DNA from 3 places in the Siminovitchia jepli genome. Region 2 is predicted to be linked to each of the others. Evidence: riboswitches for the same ligand, from Rfam matches in the RefSeq annotation. Region 2 holds a riboswitch; each other region holds the start of a gene.
What was found. A riboswitch is a leader RNA that binds a small molecule or an ion and turns the genes downstream of it on or off. The one in region 2 is predicted to bind cobalamin.

Region 1 (5,255 bases), on a different contig from region 2:
AGCAATTTTCTGGCTTCTGTTGTCAAAGGCCCCCATTGAGCCGACCCAAAGCAGGTATTCGAATTCCTCCCCTGCTTTCTTCAATTCTTTCACTGTCGGTACGTGTACATCATCGCGGAGTTCACGCCAGTTTTCTTTTTCTTTTCGGTTCAGCCCCCAAGGATTTCCTTGCCGTTCAATGTTTTGCATCGCCCTTTGCGCGTCGGGATTCATTTTTCCCTCCGTTAAAACGAGATAGCGGCGCATATCGATAATGTGGCTTACATGCTTGTTCATGACCGGACACTGGTCTTCACAGTTTCGGCACGTCGTGCATGCCCACAGCTCTTCTTCCGTAATAATGTCTCCAATCATGCTTGGCTCGTAATCCAATGCAGCAGCCGCTTCCCCGGCGCCTTTACCTGCGCCTGCCTTTGCAATTCTGTTTCCAAAAGTATTGGCAAATGCATATGCCGGCACCCAAGGCTGCTTTCTTGTAACGGCTGCCCCATAATTCGTTAAGTGGTCACGCAGCTTAATCATGATGTCCATCGGCGACAGCATTTTCCCTGTGCCTGTTGCCGGACACATGTTTGTACAGCGGCCGCACTCCACGCAGGCATATAGATCGAGCAGTTGAAGATCTGTAAATTCATCAATTTTTCCGACACCGAATGATTCAGCCGACTCATCTTCAAAATCAATCGGTTTCAGCCTGGTTTCGCCGTCAAGCGGTTCCAGGTACACATTTGCGGGACCGGCAATTAAATGGGCATGCTTGGACTGCGGAACATATACCAAAAAGGCCAGTAAGATGAGCAAGTGCACCCACCATGCCGCATAAAAAACAACTGCAGCCGAAAACGGGCTCATCCATCCAAATAAAGCCGCAATGCCTGACGCAACGGGTTCTGTCCATCCAAGGCTTTCACCTTGCCAAATGAGGGCCATGCCGTTTCCCAGAAGGACGGAAAGCATCAGTCCGCCAATAAAAAGCAATACAAGTCCTGCATAAAACCCGCGTTTTAAACGGACAAGCTTTTCAATATAGCGGCGGTAAAATGCCCAGACAACCGCCACCAAAATGACGAGCGTGACAATTTCCTGGAAAAATGTAAATCCGGGATAAAGGGGGCCAAGCGGAAGATGGGAGCCCGGAACGAGCCCTTTCCAAATAAAGTCGATTGCCCCAAATTGCACGAGAATGAATCCGTAAAAAAACATAACATGAATCATGCCGCTTTTTTTATCTTTTAAAAGCTTTTTTTGTCCAAACACGTACGTCCAAATATTTTTGAGCCTGGCCTTGACATCACGATCAAACTCTTCTTTTTTTCCCAGTTTAATAAACTGGATTCGTGTCCTTACAACATAGGCAAACAAATAAATACCGTAAGCGGTTACGAGCAAAAAGGCTATCCAGTTCAACAGCAGCAATCCATCCATATTGGTTTGCGCCCCCTTTTCATCTATTTTCAAACCGGCATTGTTTCGAACGTTATTACTACCATTATATAATGAATGAGCATTCAGTCAAGACGAAAGCGGTTGCGATTTTCGGGAAATTCGTTCTTTTTTTAAGAAAAGCCGCCCGAATCGGACAGCTTTCAGCTTCTTTTCCCCATTCTCCTTCGTATTAAAATGGCGGCGAACACCGGGGCACCGATCAGCGCGGTAATCACCCCAATCGGAAGCTCTGCAGGCTCGATGATGATTCTTGCCACAAGGTCGGCCAGGATCAGGAAAGCGGCGCCCGCCAAAACAGAAAGCGGGAGCAAATGTTTATGATCCGGACCCCATAAAATTCTCACCAGATGCGGAATGACCAGACCGACAAAACCGATTGTCCCCGACACTGCAACAGCGGCACCCGTCAAAACTGAACTGGAAGCCAGGACGGCAATTTTTCTTGAGCCTACATTGACGCCAAGTTGTTTGGCCCGCTCTTCGCCAAAAGCGATCGCATTCAGCTCACGGGCGTTCCAAAACAGAATGCAGCTGCCGATCAGTAAAAACGGCAACATAATTTGAACGAAGCTCCAGCCCCTCATCGAAACACTTCCCAAAAGCCAGCCGATGATTTGGCGCAGCTCCTCTCCGGATAAAGCAATCATTAATGAGATGACGGCACCGAGGAAAGAGCTGAAAATGATCCCCGTCAATATAATCGTTTCCACTTTCATCGTTCTGTCAATGCTTCGCGCAAAAAAAAGCACCAAAATGATTGTAATAAATGCGCAAGCAATACTTAAGAGCGGCAACGTGTACATGCCCGCCAACGGCAGGGATAATTGATAAAAAATCGTAACGACCGCGCCGACAGAAGCGCCCGATGAAACACCAAGCGTATAAGGATCCGCCAGCGGATTGCGCAACAGGCCTTGAAAAGCAGCTCCGGCAATGGCCAAAGATGCTCCCACCAGTCCCGCCAGCACAACACGGGGCAAGCGTATATTCATGACAATATTCATATACATCGGATCAGACTGAACTTCGATCGGCAGCCGGAAAGCTTCACTGCCGATAATGCGGGCAACATCCATGATGGGCACCTTTACGGAACCCGTTGAAATGCCGGCCAGCATTGCAGCAATCAGCAGCCCGGCAGCTGTTATATAAGGAAAAAGCGGCCTATTCTTTGAAAACATCCGGGTAAACAGCCTTCGCAAGCTCCTCTACTCCTTCAGCTAAACGCGGGCCTGGCCGGCTTGTCCCATTGTTCATTCACTTCAATGACCATCTTTTCTTTTACCGCCGTAATATCCTGCCAGCCTTTGCGCGCTACTGTATCATTGTAATTGAGTATGATTACGTCGAGTTTCATGGCGATGATGGCCTCTTCACTCATTTTTGGCCAGCCTTCCTCTTCCATGGCATGTTTCGGTAATCTTTTCAACGAATCCATCCCCATTTCTGTTATAACATGGTAAAAAAACACCCCATGCAGAGGTGTTCATAAAAGACAGATAAGCAACATCCTGTTTATCCGGTCTTCATCTCCCCATCCGCGCAGGTTGATTGGTGAAAATGAATCGGCAGATCTCCTGGCTCATGATCATCGCTTCCCGCCCCTTCCCGTACCGAATTGAACAGTGGTTATTGCAAGGTGCTCAACATTTACAGTGGCGGGACCGCGTTGGATTTGCACCAGCTTCCCCTTTTCAGCCTTTTTTACGGAATGTTCCGAAACTGACGCCGGATTTCGTTAAAAAGCCACCGATTGCCATACCATATCAAGTTATACAAGTATTATACATGAAAAATTTTTGTTTCACAGCTTTTTCCTTTATGAAATGGGAATACTATACAACACATATACACAGACATGAGGGGGATTCTTGTTGAAGTGGCTTGCATGGATTGCTATTATCATGACCGTTCTGTTCGTTTTATGCATGGCCGACTTTTACATTGGCCGATTCATTGCGCGAAAAAGAGGAAAACGGCCAAACTTCCCCTTCAGAAATGGGAACATGCAGCTGCTTGTCCGGGGGGAGGACTTGTTTTCCCATTATTTTGCTGACCTCCTGAAGGCTCAATCCAGCATTCATATCTTATTTTATATTGTAAAAAATGATCCTTTTGGCGATCTTTTTTTTAACATATTGATGAATCAGGCACAAAAAGGGGTCAAAGTCCGCTTGTTGCTTGACTGGTTTGGGTCCAGGACGGTTTCAAAACAGCTCATCCAAAAGGCGAGAAAAAGCGGAATGGATGTGTATTATTGCAACAAACCGGGCTTTCCGTTTTTCTTTTTTACCCTGCAGCGCCGCAATCACCGAAAAATAACAGTCATTGATGGAAAAATCGGTTATGTCGGGGGCTACAATATTGGAAAAGAGTATATTAATCTTGATTCAAGTCTCTCCCCGTGGCGGGATTACCACTTGCGCATTGAAGGAACCGGAGCAGCCGATTTGCAGGACGTCTTTTTGCTGGATTGGAAAAGAGCAACAGGAGAAGAAAACTTCGATGAACAGGCATTATTTCCTCCCCTTTCCGAAGGGCCCGTTACGTACCGCTTTTTCCCGACTGAAGGGATTGGTGCAGAGGAGGAAATCATCAGTCATATTGAAAAGGCTGCAAGCAGTATCTTTATTGGCACCCCTTATTTCATTCCACCGAAAAAAGTGATTGACTCACTAGAAAGAGCTTTGAAAAACAATGTAAAAGTGACAATTCTCGTACCGAGAGTGTCCGACCATCCCATCGTCAAAGAAGCATCTTTTCCCTATCTGCGGAAAATACTCGCCAAAGGAGGCACTATTTACCAATACAAAAAAGGATTTTTCCATGCGAAAGTTCTCTTGTTTGATGATGAGGTTTGTGACATCGGTACGGCCAATTTCGACTATCGAAGCTTATTGCTCAATGATGAAATCAATTGCTTTATATACGACCGGGAGTTTATTGCCCACGTTAAAAAAATAATCGCTGAAGACATCATGCAATCGAAAAAATTAAATGATCGGGATCTTCAATCGGTAAACCTTCGTTTCCGTGTAATAGAATGTATTGGAGGTTTGATAAAAGGGCTGTTGTAAGCCATGTACTGCAGTAAGTAAAGCGCAAACGCCTTGCTCATCGACGTACAGACTGAGCTGAAATGTGGAAGACGGCCGCTTAGGGGCGACAAGCGCTGGAGGGCAATCCAGCAAAGTCGCTCTTTGACTTCGCTGGATTGACCAAAGCGACCTCGAGCTTCTGCCGTCTGCAACTAGACAAAAGTGCCTCCGACGAGCTAGGCACAGAAAAGCTTCTTTTGAAGAAAAATTTCCTTGGCAAGTGATGCTTTCTTTGCTTACGAGAAAAAAAAGGAGCATTTCTGCTCCTCATTTGGTTCACATTTTCTCCGGCGTCGACACTCCAACAAGCGTAAGAGCATTTTTCAATGTAATTTGAACGGCTTTTATCAATGCAAGCCTTGCTCTCGTTTCTTTCGGCCGATCTTCATTCAATACTTTTTCAGCATTATAGTAGCTGTGGAAAGCCGAAGCCAAATCAAAAATGTAATTTGTAATCCGGTGCGGGATGCGCTTGGCTGCTGCTTCCGCCACTTCTTGGGGAAATTCGCCGAGTTTTTTCAGCAGTTCCATAGCCTTTTCACTCGTCAAACTGGAGAAATCGATGTCTTTTTCAACAGAGAATCCTTTCTCCTCGGCTGAACGCAATATGCTGCATATCCGGGCATGTGCATATTGGGCATAATAGACCGGATTGTCATTTGATTCCGCTACAGCCAGATCGAGATCAAAATCCATGTGCGTATCCGCACT
Region 2 (5,255 bases):
CATCTTCGCGGTTTCTTCTGTGTTTCCGCTATAGCTGGCATAGCAAATCAAGACTCGCACCATACACATTCCTCAATGTCGGCTGCTGTTGATCGAACATAATAAGTCGTTTTCAGTCCCGAATCCCAAGCTTGCAGATGAAGGTCTAGCATTACCTGTGCTTTAATGTTGTTTGGGACATATAAATTAAAGGAAATGGACTGATCGACATGGCGCTGCCTTGCGGCATTTTGTTGAATGGACCACCGCTGGTCCACGATGTAGGCCGATTTTCGGTATATGTTGTACGTATGATGGGTTAAATCAGGCGCCACTACAGGCAATTTGTAATCCTTTTTTTCTTCATGGTAAAACGGTTTGAATATGGGATCGATGCTGGCTGTTGAGCCTGCAATAACAGATGTGCTCGAATTGGGTGCAACAGCCATCAAATAGCCGTTTCTTAACCCGAAGGTTCGGGCTTCCGCTGCTATATTTGCCCACTTTTCCGATCTGTCGCCGGCGAGATAGCCCCGTTTACGAAAATATTCTCCTGTTTCCCAATCACTGCCTTCAAAAAGAGGGTAGGGGCCTTTTTCTTTTGCCAGCTCGATGCTCGCCTGAATGGCCAGCCGGGAAATCTTTTCGTATAATTGGTCTGCAAGCTCCACGGCTGCTTTTGACTCCCACTCAATCCCGCTTACAGCCAACAGATGGTGCCAGCCAAACGTTCCCAAGCCGACGGCGCGGTATTTTTGATTGGTGATGGCAGCCTGTTTGACGTCGATCGTGTTTAAATCAATGACGTTGTCCAGCATTCGGATTTGGATGGGAATCAGCCGATCCAATATGTCGTGCGGACCATCTATTTTTTGAACAGCCTTGGCCAGATTAATGGACGAAAGGTTGCAAACGACAAAATCTCCGGGTTTTTTATACGTAACGATCGTGTCCCCATCAACTGTTTCGTCAAACTGGACTGTAGGGGACATATTTTGCATAATTTCTGTACATAAATTACTTGAATAAATCATCCCTGCATGCTTATTCGGATTCATGCGGTTGGCTTCATCCCTGTAAAACATGAACGGCGTTCCTGTTTCAAGCTGGGATTTCATGATTCTGATCATGATTTGAATAGCCGGGACCCGCGTTTTGGACAACGCCTCGTTTTGAATGCATTCTTCGTATTTTTTTCTAAAGGTGCCGGAGCCTTTTTTTTCATCATAAAAATCTTCCAACGAATAGCCCATGATTTGTCTCACTTCATGGGGGTCAAACAAATACCAGTCACCGCGCTGTTCCACTTGCTCCATAAAGAGGTCGGGAATACATACGCCCGTAAAAATATCATGTGCCCGCTGGCGGTCGTCGCCGTTGTTCAGTTTCAGGTCGAGAAAAGAGAGAATATCTGCATGCCACACATCAAGATAGACGGCAACAGCGCCTTTTCTTCTGCCAAGCTGGTCCACGCTGACCGCTGTATTGTTCAACTGCTTAATCCAGGGAAGGACCCCGGATGATGCTCGTTTAAAGCCTTTTATGGAGCTTCCGCGGCTTCTTACTTTGCCCAAATAGACACCAATTCCCCCTCCGTCTTTGGAAAGTCTGGCCACGTCTGTGTTGCTGTTATAAATGCCGATCAGTGAATCTTCCACCGTATCGATAAAACAGCTCGAAAGCTGACCATGTGCAAGTCCGGCATTGGCAAGGGTAGGAGTGGCGACAGTCATATACAAGTTGGACAAAGCCCAATAGCTTTCCTTGACCCATTCTTTCCTTTTTTCTTTTGCTTCGTCTTGCATTACATGCATCGAGATGACCAGCCAGCGTTCCTGCGGAAGTTCGTATACATTTTTTTCATGGTCTGTTGCAAGGTAACGTGTTGCCAATGTATGCAAGCCTATGTAGTCGAACAACAAGTCACGGTCGGGGTCAATGATTTGTGCCAGTTCCCGAATCTCTTCCTCACTGTATTTTTCTAGTAAACCGGTTGAGTAAATCCCCAAATCAGTCAGTTGTTTGATTAATTCATAGAAATCACCGTATTTTTGTTTTTTATCATAGGAGCGGTTGATGCTTGCCTGTTTGTACAAGTTTTCGAGGTATATTTTTGCTGCAGTGTATGTCCATTCCGGGTTGGCTTCGTCCGTATTTTCCAAAGCGGTTTGGATAAGGAGGGCCGTAATGTTCTCTTTATGAAATTCATCTTTTGATTCTATCACCCGGACAACCTTGTCGATGTATGCGGGACAGTTCATGCCAGTGACCCTTTCAATAAAACGGGATAATCTGTTACGGTCAAAAGGCATCTTTTGAGATTCTTTTTCAGCAATGATGGTTGTCATGTTCTCACCTTTTCTTCATTTATTAAAATAAAAATCCGCTCCAGGGAAAGAGCGGATCAAACGATAGGAGAAAAAGTGCATGAAAAATGACGGTTTCCACTATCGTTTCATCTTCTCAATCCCCGAAGAATTGAAACTACTGACAAAAAAGGCAGGTCTCCTGACTCATGCTTCATCCTACTGGGTCACCTTCCCGTTCGAATCGCTCAAACAGTGGTATTGCCGTTCGTACGCATTTACAGTTGCGGGGACAGTTCCGGCTTTTCACCGGATTCCCTTTTAAGCCCTTTTTGGGCACCTTTTTTGTTGTGTCACTATATATTGTGTTTTGTGTAATTTTTACATCTAAATATTGTACCTACTAAAATATAACATGGCCAAAACCAATTGACAAGTAAAAATATCATTTTTCAGGAATCTCGGATCTGATTTTCATTATTAAGCGTTTATACTTCTCGTTTCGACAAAAGCTATTATTTTCCGAAAAACTTCAATCTTAAATTCCTCATAAAGAGCCAGGGGATGGCATTTTTCGACATTCCCCGTCTTTTTTCATATTTCACATCCAAACTGCCCTCCTAAATCGATATCTAAATATCGGAGGGATCTCCGGATAAAATTCACATTCCATTCTCATTCTTCCAGCCACGGCCACTTGCGGATCCTTCTTTTGGTCATATTTCCTTGTTCAGGTATGGTCTGGCTTCCTTTATATTTTAGAAGTACAACTGATCAGTTGTCTGAGCCACTGTCTGTTCACAGTTGTTCTCACCTCCTAAGTTATTGTTCCGTATTACTTAGGAGGTTCTTTTTTGGAGAAAAATTCCTGCTAATTTCCAGAAAAAATGGGAAAATACCCAAATATTGATTAACTTTGAAAACCCTTGTCGCTATAGTGTTTGACATGGATGGTTTAGTTTATTACCGAGATTTCTGATCATTTTTGATTATTTGACAAACATGATTGAAAAGCAACTCCAAAAAAGGTATTCTAGTAATTCGGGGAAGGTGAAACAAGATGGAATTTAACATAATGGAAACGATAAAATATATCATACTGGGGTTGATACAGGGGATTACCGAACCCATACCGGTTTCATCGAGCGGACATTTGGTACTTGCCCAGCACTTTTTGGGAATTTCTACTAAAAAATTAACATTTGAACTACTTGTAAACGCCGGATCTTTAATTGCGGTTTTAATCATTTATCGCCGCGATATTATTCGTCTTGCAACGAACGGTCTTTCCTACATAATACATCGAAATGAAGAGACGAGGGATGATTTTCGCTTCATCATTTATTTAATCATCGCCACTATCCCGGCGGGAGTAATCGGCGTCCTGTTCAATGACGTGATTTCGGAGGCGCTGAAAGGGGTTCGTGTTACCGCAGTTACCTTGTTTGTAACTGGTGCAGCGTTATTTTTAATCAGAAATTTAAGAGGAAGAAAATTGGATGGAGATTTGACACTGAAGGATGCGATTGTGGTCGGCTTTGCACAGGCTGTCGCTCTAATACCAGGCATCAGCCGGTCGGGAGCAACGATTGTCGGTTCGATGGCCATGGGTATGAGGCCGGAGACAGCACTTCGTTTTTCTTTTTTGCTTTACATTCCGGTCAGCTTGGGCGGAACCATACTCAGTATTTCCGATATGGCCAACGACCCCGATCTTGCAACATTGTTCATTCCGTATTTAAGTGCTTTTGTTGTTTCCATAATAGCTTCCTATTGTGCTTTAAAATGGTTTATAAATATTATGGAAAAAGGGAATTTAATTTATTTTAGTATCTATTGTTTTATCGTTGGGACGCTCGTTCTTTTATTTGCTTGATTTTACAGGCTTGCAGGATACTTGCCGAAGCCTGATCGTTTTTATGTAATTATCTGGAAACGATGATGATGGTCTGTTGGTTAATCTCATGCGCTGAGGAATCGAGTATTTTTTCCAAGCTGCTGCTCAGTTTTTGCAGTTCCTCCCTATTATGAACAATGAAGACCGGAACACCGCCGCCAAGGATAAGGTTTTGATTTTGTGTAACAATTGCGGCAATATTTGCCTTTTTGTCTGATTTATCCACTCAAGCCACCCCTACCTGTTTTTTCCCTTGTCTCCTTCACTCGGGAGCCTAATCGCACTATCCAAAACAGGAACATGCTCCAGCACAGTTTTAATTTGTTCAAAATCTTTTTCTTGCGGCATCATGAAAAGTGCAACCCTTCCATCATTCATATCCCGTTTGGACAGCGGGATAATATCAGGTTCTCCCGTATCAAGGTATGCACCGAGGATATTTGCTACATGGTGAATCATCGCCTGCCTTTGTCCAAGGTTTGAAATCGTTACGGCACTATTTTCATTTTTAGGCGTAATAATGGCCCCGACGCCTCTCTCCATAATGAGCTGCCGGCTGGCTTCAAGCCCCACATTCTTTATGTGTATATCTTTGACAAAAAGCTGCGGTCCTTCAAACCGGATTTCCCCCTCAGAAACAGTAGCAATGGCTGCCAGCGTTTTTCCGGTCATATTTTTTTTGACAATAATCAGCATGACAAATCCGCTCAAAATGCCTGCCCAAAACGAGAATACAGCAAAAAGTGTTGTCACAAGACCTGTAAACATGACGAGGTAGTTTCGGCTTTCAAATGCTTGAGCCATCCCCTCAATAAAGGGTGTCCCCCGTTTGACCAATTCACTCGCATCAATATTAGTAAGTGTTTCTCTCTCCATTTTGCGGACCTCGCGAAACTGGGTTGCTGCCAGTCCTAAAAAAGTAACTGCCGTCCAATTGGATTCAAGAACGGAGGGAATGGCAACGGCGCCGATAAAAGAGGCGATAAAACCCATTGACAGATGAATGATCCTCCCTTGCGGATAGGTTGGATATTGCCTAAAATCGGTACGCAGCAAAACAACGCGTGCGATGC
Region 3 (5,255 bases), on a different contig from region 2:
GTGCTCCGGCAACGCTTGCGGTAAAGCCGCTCATTGGCGTGCCTGATGACTTGCGGGAAACATTGGGGAAACATGTATACATTGTACAGGGCGGCCACGAATTTGACGGACGGGAAATCATGCCGCTCGATGAAAAAGCACTGTACAGAATCGCGGAAGAAGTGAAAGGCCATGTTGATTCCGTTGCCATCACTTCCGTGTTTTCGCCGGTATCGCGCGATCACGAAGAACGCGCTGCCGAAATCATGAGAGAAGTGATGGGCGAAGATTTGCCAGTTTCGTTATCATGTGAAATTGGCAGTGTCGGCCTGCTTGAACGGGAAAATGCCACGATTTTAAACGCTTCGGTCGTAAATGTCGCCAAAACGACGATCAACGGCTTTGTCAATGCGTTAAAAGAAGAAGGCATCCACGATGCCCGCATCTTTTTGGGGCAAAACGACGGAACGCTCATGTCTGTTGATTATGCGTTAAAATACCCGATTTTAACGGTTGCCTGTGGACCGACGAACAGCCTGCGGGGGGCTTCGTATTTGTCCGGGCACGACAATGCGATCGTAGTGGATGTCGGCGGAACGACAACGGACGTCGGCGTCCTGGTCGGTTCTTTTCCAAGGGAATCCTCCCTGGCTGTTGAAATTGGCGGAGCTCGGACAAACTTCCGGATGCCTGACCTTGTTTCTGTCGGATTGGGCGGCGGAACGATTGTCCGGATCAAAGGAAACGGAGAGTTTACGATCGGCCCGGACAGTGTCGGCTACCGTTTAACGGAAAAAGCGCTCGTTTTCGGCGGTGATACACTGACAACGACAGACGTTGTTGTGGCGCTCGGAAAAGCGGAGATCGGTGATCCGGAAAAAGTCCGCCATTTGGATCGTGCGTTATTGGAGGCCGTTTATGAAGAAATGACTTCCATGGTGGAATTGGCAATCGACCGCATGAAAACAAGTGCTGATCCGGTGCCGGTCATCCTGGTTGGCGGCGGCAGCATCCTTGTACCGGAAGCATTAGAAGGAGCGTCGGAAGTCATCCGTCCTACAAACCATGGAGTCGCCAATGCGATCGGTTCGGCGATTGCCCAAGTAAGCGGGCAGGTCGAAAGGGTATTTTCCCTGGATGAGCTTGGCCGGGAAAAAACACTGGAGCTCGCCAAACAAATGGCGATCGACGAAGCCATCGAGGCAGGGGCTGATCCCGATCGTTGCGAAATCGTCGATATTGAAGATGTTCCGCTTGCCTACCTGCCGGGAAATGCTACGCGTGTCAGGGTAAAGGCAGCCGGGGATTTGGCGAAGTAATATTGATTTTAATAAGAGGAGCCTGCCGGAAATTGTTTCCTGCAGGCTTCATTCATTGTTGGAAGCAGATAAATGAAGGCTCTCGTCATTTTCAGGGGGCTTTTTTCTTATGCCCTACATACGATATTCCAAAATCACTTTGGGGGATTTGAAATGGCTAAATGGATTGATGTTTCAACAACGAAACACCAGCTCAAACTTTTTGACGGGAACAAGCTGATCAAGACGTATCCGATTGCTGTCGGCAAAATGTTAACCCCGACGCCATACGGAAATTTTGCGGTCATCAACAAGCAACGGAATCCGGGCGGACCGTACGGTGCGATGTGGATCGGGTTGTCAAAACCCCACTACGGGATTCACGGGACGAATAACCCCTCCTCCATTGGAAAAAACGTTTCCCGTGGATGTATTCGCATGCATAACCATGACGTCCTGGACCTTTCCCGCAGAATCCCGATCGGAACCCGGGTGTTGATTCATAAATAGGGGCAGAAACCTTCTTTTCTTTTATGGATGAGTAGGCTATTCTTAAGAAAAGAGAGTTCATTGTCATTTGAAAGAGGGTACTTATGCTATATTTATATTTTGTGAGACATGCGCAAACGGAGTGGAATGTAGCGGGCAGAATTCAGGGCCGCCAAGATTCCGGTTTGACGGAAAAAGGGATAGAAGATGCCAAGCTGCTTGGAGAAAGATTCAAAAATATGAATTGGCAAGCGGTTTATGCGAGTCCGAGCAAGCGGGCCTTAAAGACGCTCGAGCTCATCCGTGGAGAAAGCTTTTCTTCCTATATTGTTGATGAGCGGCTCATGGAGATGGATCTCGGGGATCTGGAAGGAAGGACGATGGAAGAAATCAAGGAGCTTTACCCCGAGCAATATCATCATTACTGGCATCAACCGGGCCAATATGCTCATACGTCCGGAGAAAACTTTTACGATGTAAAAGATAGAGTCGAAGTTTTGATCAGGGAGCTGCTCGCCGCCTATCAATCCGGCCATGTTTGCATTATCACCCACGGGGTTGTCGTGAAAATGGTACAGTTAATTTTCCGTGATCTTGATATGGATCAGCTTTGGCAAACTCCCTATATCGAGGGAACAAGCGTTACAGCCTTAAAAGTGGTCAACGGCCAGATAGAAATCCTTTCAGAAGGGGATTTGAGCCACCTTTCAAAGAAAGATTCATCTGTACATTGAGAGGAGATCATGTATACTAAAGATGAGGCCAACAATTTTATATGGATAGAATAAGGTGTCTGACAAAAAGACTTAATAGGGAAGTTGGTGAAAATCCAACGCGGTCCCGCCACTGTGAATGGGAGTGTGCTGTTTATCCACTGTGTATCATGCATGGGAAGGAACAGCGATCACGATGACCATGAGCCAGGAGACCTGCCTGATTCTTCGCGCCATAACCTACGAGGATAGGGAGGTGTATCGGTAGAATTCGTTCTCTTGCATGGAACGATCTATCATCATCTGCACATCTCTCACGAAGAGATGTTTTTTTGTTTTACAAAGGAATGTAAGGGGGAAAAAAGGTGAAAAAATTACACGTTTTATTTTTATCCATTTTCATGGTTTTCGGCCTTATGGCCGGGTGCAACCAGGCTGCCGAAAATGAAAAAACGGATCAACCGGCAGACCAAAAAACTGCACAATCGGAAAAATCGGCTTTTCCGGCCACATTGACCGATGGCAACGGGGAAGAATTCACGATTGAAGAGAAGCCCGAGCGGATCGTTTCCGTACTTCCGAGCAACACAGAAATTGCGTTTGCCCTTGGGTTGGGTGATAAAATTGTCGGGGTGTCCGACCATGACAATTATCCTGAAGAAGCTGCCCAGAAGGAAAAAATCGGCGGCCTTGAGTTGAACATTGAAAAAATCCTTTCCTTGGAACCGCAGCTTGTGCTTGCCGATCCGTCCAACGATCAAAAAGCCTTGCAGCAATTAAAAGATGCGGGCATTCCTGTTCTGGTTGTGAACAGCGCAGAGAATCTGGATGATGTCTATAAATCCATCGAAATGATCGGCACAGCAACTGGTGCAGTGGATGAAGCGGAAAAAGTCATTGAGGAAATGAAGAGAAAAATTGCGGATATTGAAACCAAGGTACAGGGGATAAAAGACGAAGACAAGAAAAAGGTTTTTATTGAAATATCTCCGGAACCGGAAATTTACACAGCAGGAAACAATACGTTCATGGATGCGCTTTTATCCGTCATCCACGCAGAAAATGCTTCTAAAGAAATCGACGGTTGGCAGCAGGTCAACGAAGAAGCTGTCATCAAGATGAATCCGGATGTCATTATTGCGACATATGGTGATTTTGTGGACAACCCGGTTGATCAAGTATTAAAACGTGACGGCTGGGGAGATATGACAGCCATGAAGGAAAAGCAGGTTTTTGCTGTCGACTCTGACCTCATCAACCGTCCCGGACCCCGTTTGCCGGATGGAGTGGAAGCACTGGCCAAAGCGGTTTATCCGGATGTTTTTAAGTAGTTGACGGAAAGGGCAGGAACCCCCTCGCCCTTTCCATTCGTGCAAATGCATAGCAGCCTTATACTAAGCATGAAAGAAGAGATTCCCATGATTGAAGTCATTCAAGCTTCCGGAGGCTATTGGAAGAAGCCTGTCGTCAAAGATGTTTCTTTTCAAGTACAAAAAGGGGAATTTTTCGGCATTATCGGTCCGAACGGAAGCGGCAAAACGACGCTCCTCAAAATGATGAGCAACACGATGCCGCTTCAATCGGGCGAAATCATGCTCGACGGCCGCCCCATTTCGTCTTTTTCATCGAAGGAATTTGCCAGATTGACGGCTGTCCTGCCGCAAATGTCAGATTTGGCTTTTAACTATACCGTGAAAGAAACCGTTTCTTTAGGGAGGTATGCCCATCAAAAAAACTTGTTTCACACTTTTGCTGAAGAAGATGAACAGATTGTTGGAGAAGTGATGGAGCAGACAGGGGTTCTTCATTATGGCGATACGCCGTTGGAGGAACTCTCGGGCGGGGAAAGACAGCGCGTATTTTTGGCACAGGCTTTGGCGCAAAAACCGAAAATTCTTCTTTTGGATGAGCCGACGAACCACTTGGATTTGGCATATCAAAAAGAGCTGCTCGATTTATTGAAAAAGTGGACGCTGGAAGAAGGACTCACAGTCGTTTCCGTGTTCCACGATTTGAATTTGGCCGGGCTGTACTGTGACCGCCTCCTGCTGTTGCATGAAGGGGAGAAGCAAATATGCGACTCCCCTGATGAAGTGTTAAAAGAAGGACGAGTCCGGCTTATTTACAAAACCAATATTGAGAAATATCCTCATCCAAAAGTGCCGAAGCCGCAGATGATGCTCGTTCCGGATAAATGTCCAAATGGACGGATTCCGTTATTTCTTCGGGAAAGCATGCTGGAAGTATCGAGTGAGAAAATCACGTTTCAGTCCCCGGTCCCGCTGCGGACGATGTCGTCGGGTGTCACCGGCTCGGGTGTAGGCTGGCACCGGTCCTTTGTCAACCGGCATGTGGATAAGCACTATCAATGCGATAACTTTAAGGAAGAGATGATCCATTACTTAAAAGAGCATGGTTTTGACCCAAATGAAACGGTTGGGATGATGACAGCGGTCCATTTGCAAGATGTTTCCCATCACATTTTTGAAGAAGACGGCCTGTCAGTGCTTATTGTCGTGACGGCAGGTGCCGGGAATGCTGTCGATGTGTCGCTGGGTGAAACCCGCGGATTTATTGTTTCTCCCGGAACGATAAATACGTGGGTATTCGTGAACGGAAAATTAACCGAAGAAGCGTTTATTCAAAGCGTTATGACCGCAACGGAAGCAAAGGTGAAAGCGCTCCATGAATGTCATGTTGTGGATCCTTTGACAGGCACGCCGGCGACAGGAACATCCACGGACAGTATTTTAATTGCGGCGACTCAGGAAGGGCC

Region 1: it holds a riboswitch for cobalamin, as region 2 does, so the genes downstream of both, AB1L08_RS07360 (substrate-binding domain-containing protein) here and AB1L08_RS14615 (ribonucleoside-diphosphate reductase subunit alpha) in region 2, are expected to answer to the same signal.
Region 3: it holds a riboswitch for cobalamin, as region 2 does, so the genes downstream of both, AB1L08_RS08600 (ABC transporter substrate-binding protein) here and AB1L08_RS14615 (ribonucleoside-diphosphate reductase subunit alpha) in region 2, are expected to answer to the same signal.

What each region holds. Positions count from the first base shown of each region.
Region 1 is NZ_JBFEGN010000012.1:48,089-53,343, reverse strand. Features, by position in the region: gene AB1L08_RS07370 (heterodisulfide reductase-related iron-sulfur binding cluster) at 1-1,425, opposite strand, end outside; gene AB1L08_RS07365 (FecCD family ABC transporter permease) at 1,587-2,648, opposite strand; gene AB1L08_RS07360 (substrate-binding domain-containing protein) at 2,663-2,875, opposite strand; cobalamin riboswitch at 2,997-3,194, opposite strand; gene cls (cardiolipin synthase) at 3,321-4,523, shown strand; gene argS (arginine--tRNA ligase) at 4,821-5,255, opposite strand, start outside.
Region 2 is NZ_JBFEGN010000047.1:20,681-25,935, forward strand. Features, by position in the region: gene AB1L08_RS14610 (flavodoxin) at 1-63, opposite strand, end outside; gene AB1L08_RS14615 (ribonucleoside-diphosphate reductase subunit alpha) at 48-2,327, opposite strand; cobalamin riboswitch at 2,461-2,644, opposite strand; gene AB1L08_RS14620 (undecaprenyl-diphosphate phosphatase) at 3,346-4,161, shown strand; gene AB1L08_RS14625 (capping complex subunit for YIEGIA) at 4,211-4,408, opposite strand; gene AB1L08_RS14630 (YIEGIA family protein) at 4,420-5,255, opposite strand, start outside.
Region 3 is NZ_JBFEGN010000016.1:40,475-45,729, reverse strand. Features, by position in the region: gene AB1L08_RS08615 (hydantoinase/oxoprolinase N-terminal domain-containing protein) at 1-1,298, shown strand, start outside; gene AB1L08_RS08610 (L,D-transpeptidase) at 1,452-1,787, shown strand; gene AB1L08_RS08605 (histidine phosphatase family protein) at 1,871-2,500, shown strand; cobalamin riboswitch at 2,537-2,717, shown strand; gene AB1L08_RS08600 (ABC transporter substrate-binding protein) at 2,845-3,810, shown strand; gene AB1L08_RS08595 (adenosylcobinamide amidohydrolase) at 3,898-5,255, shown strand, end outside.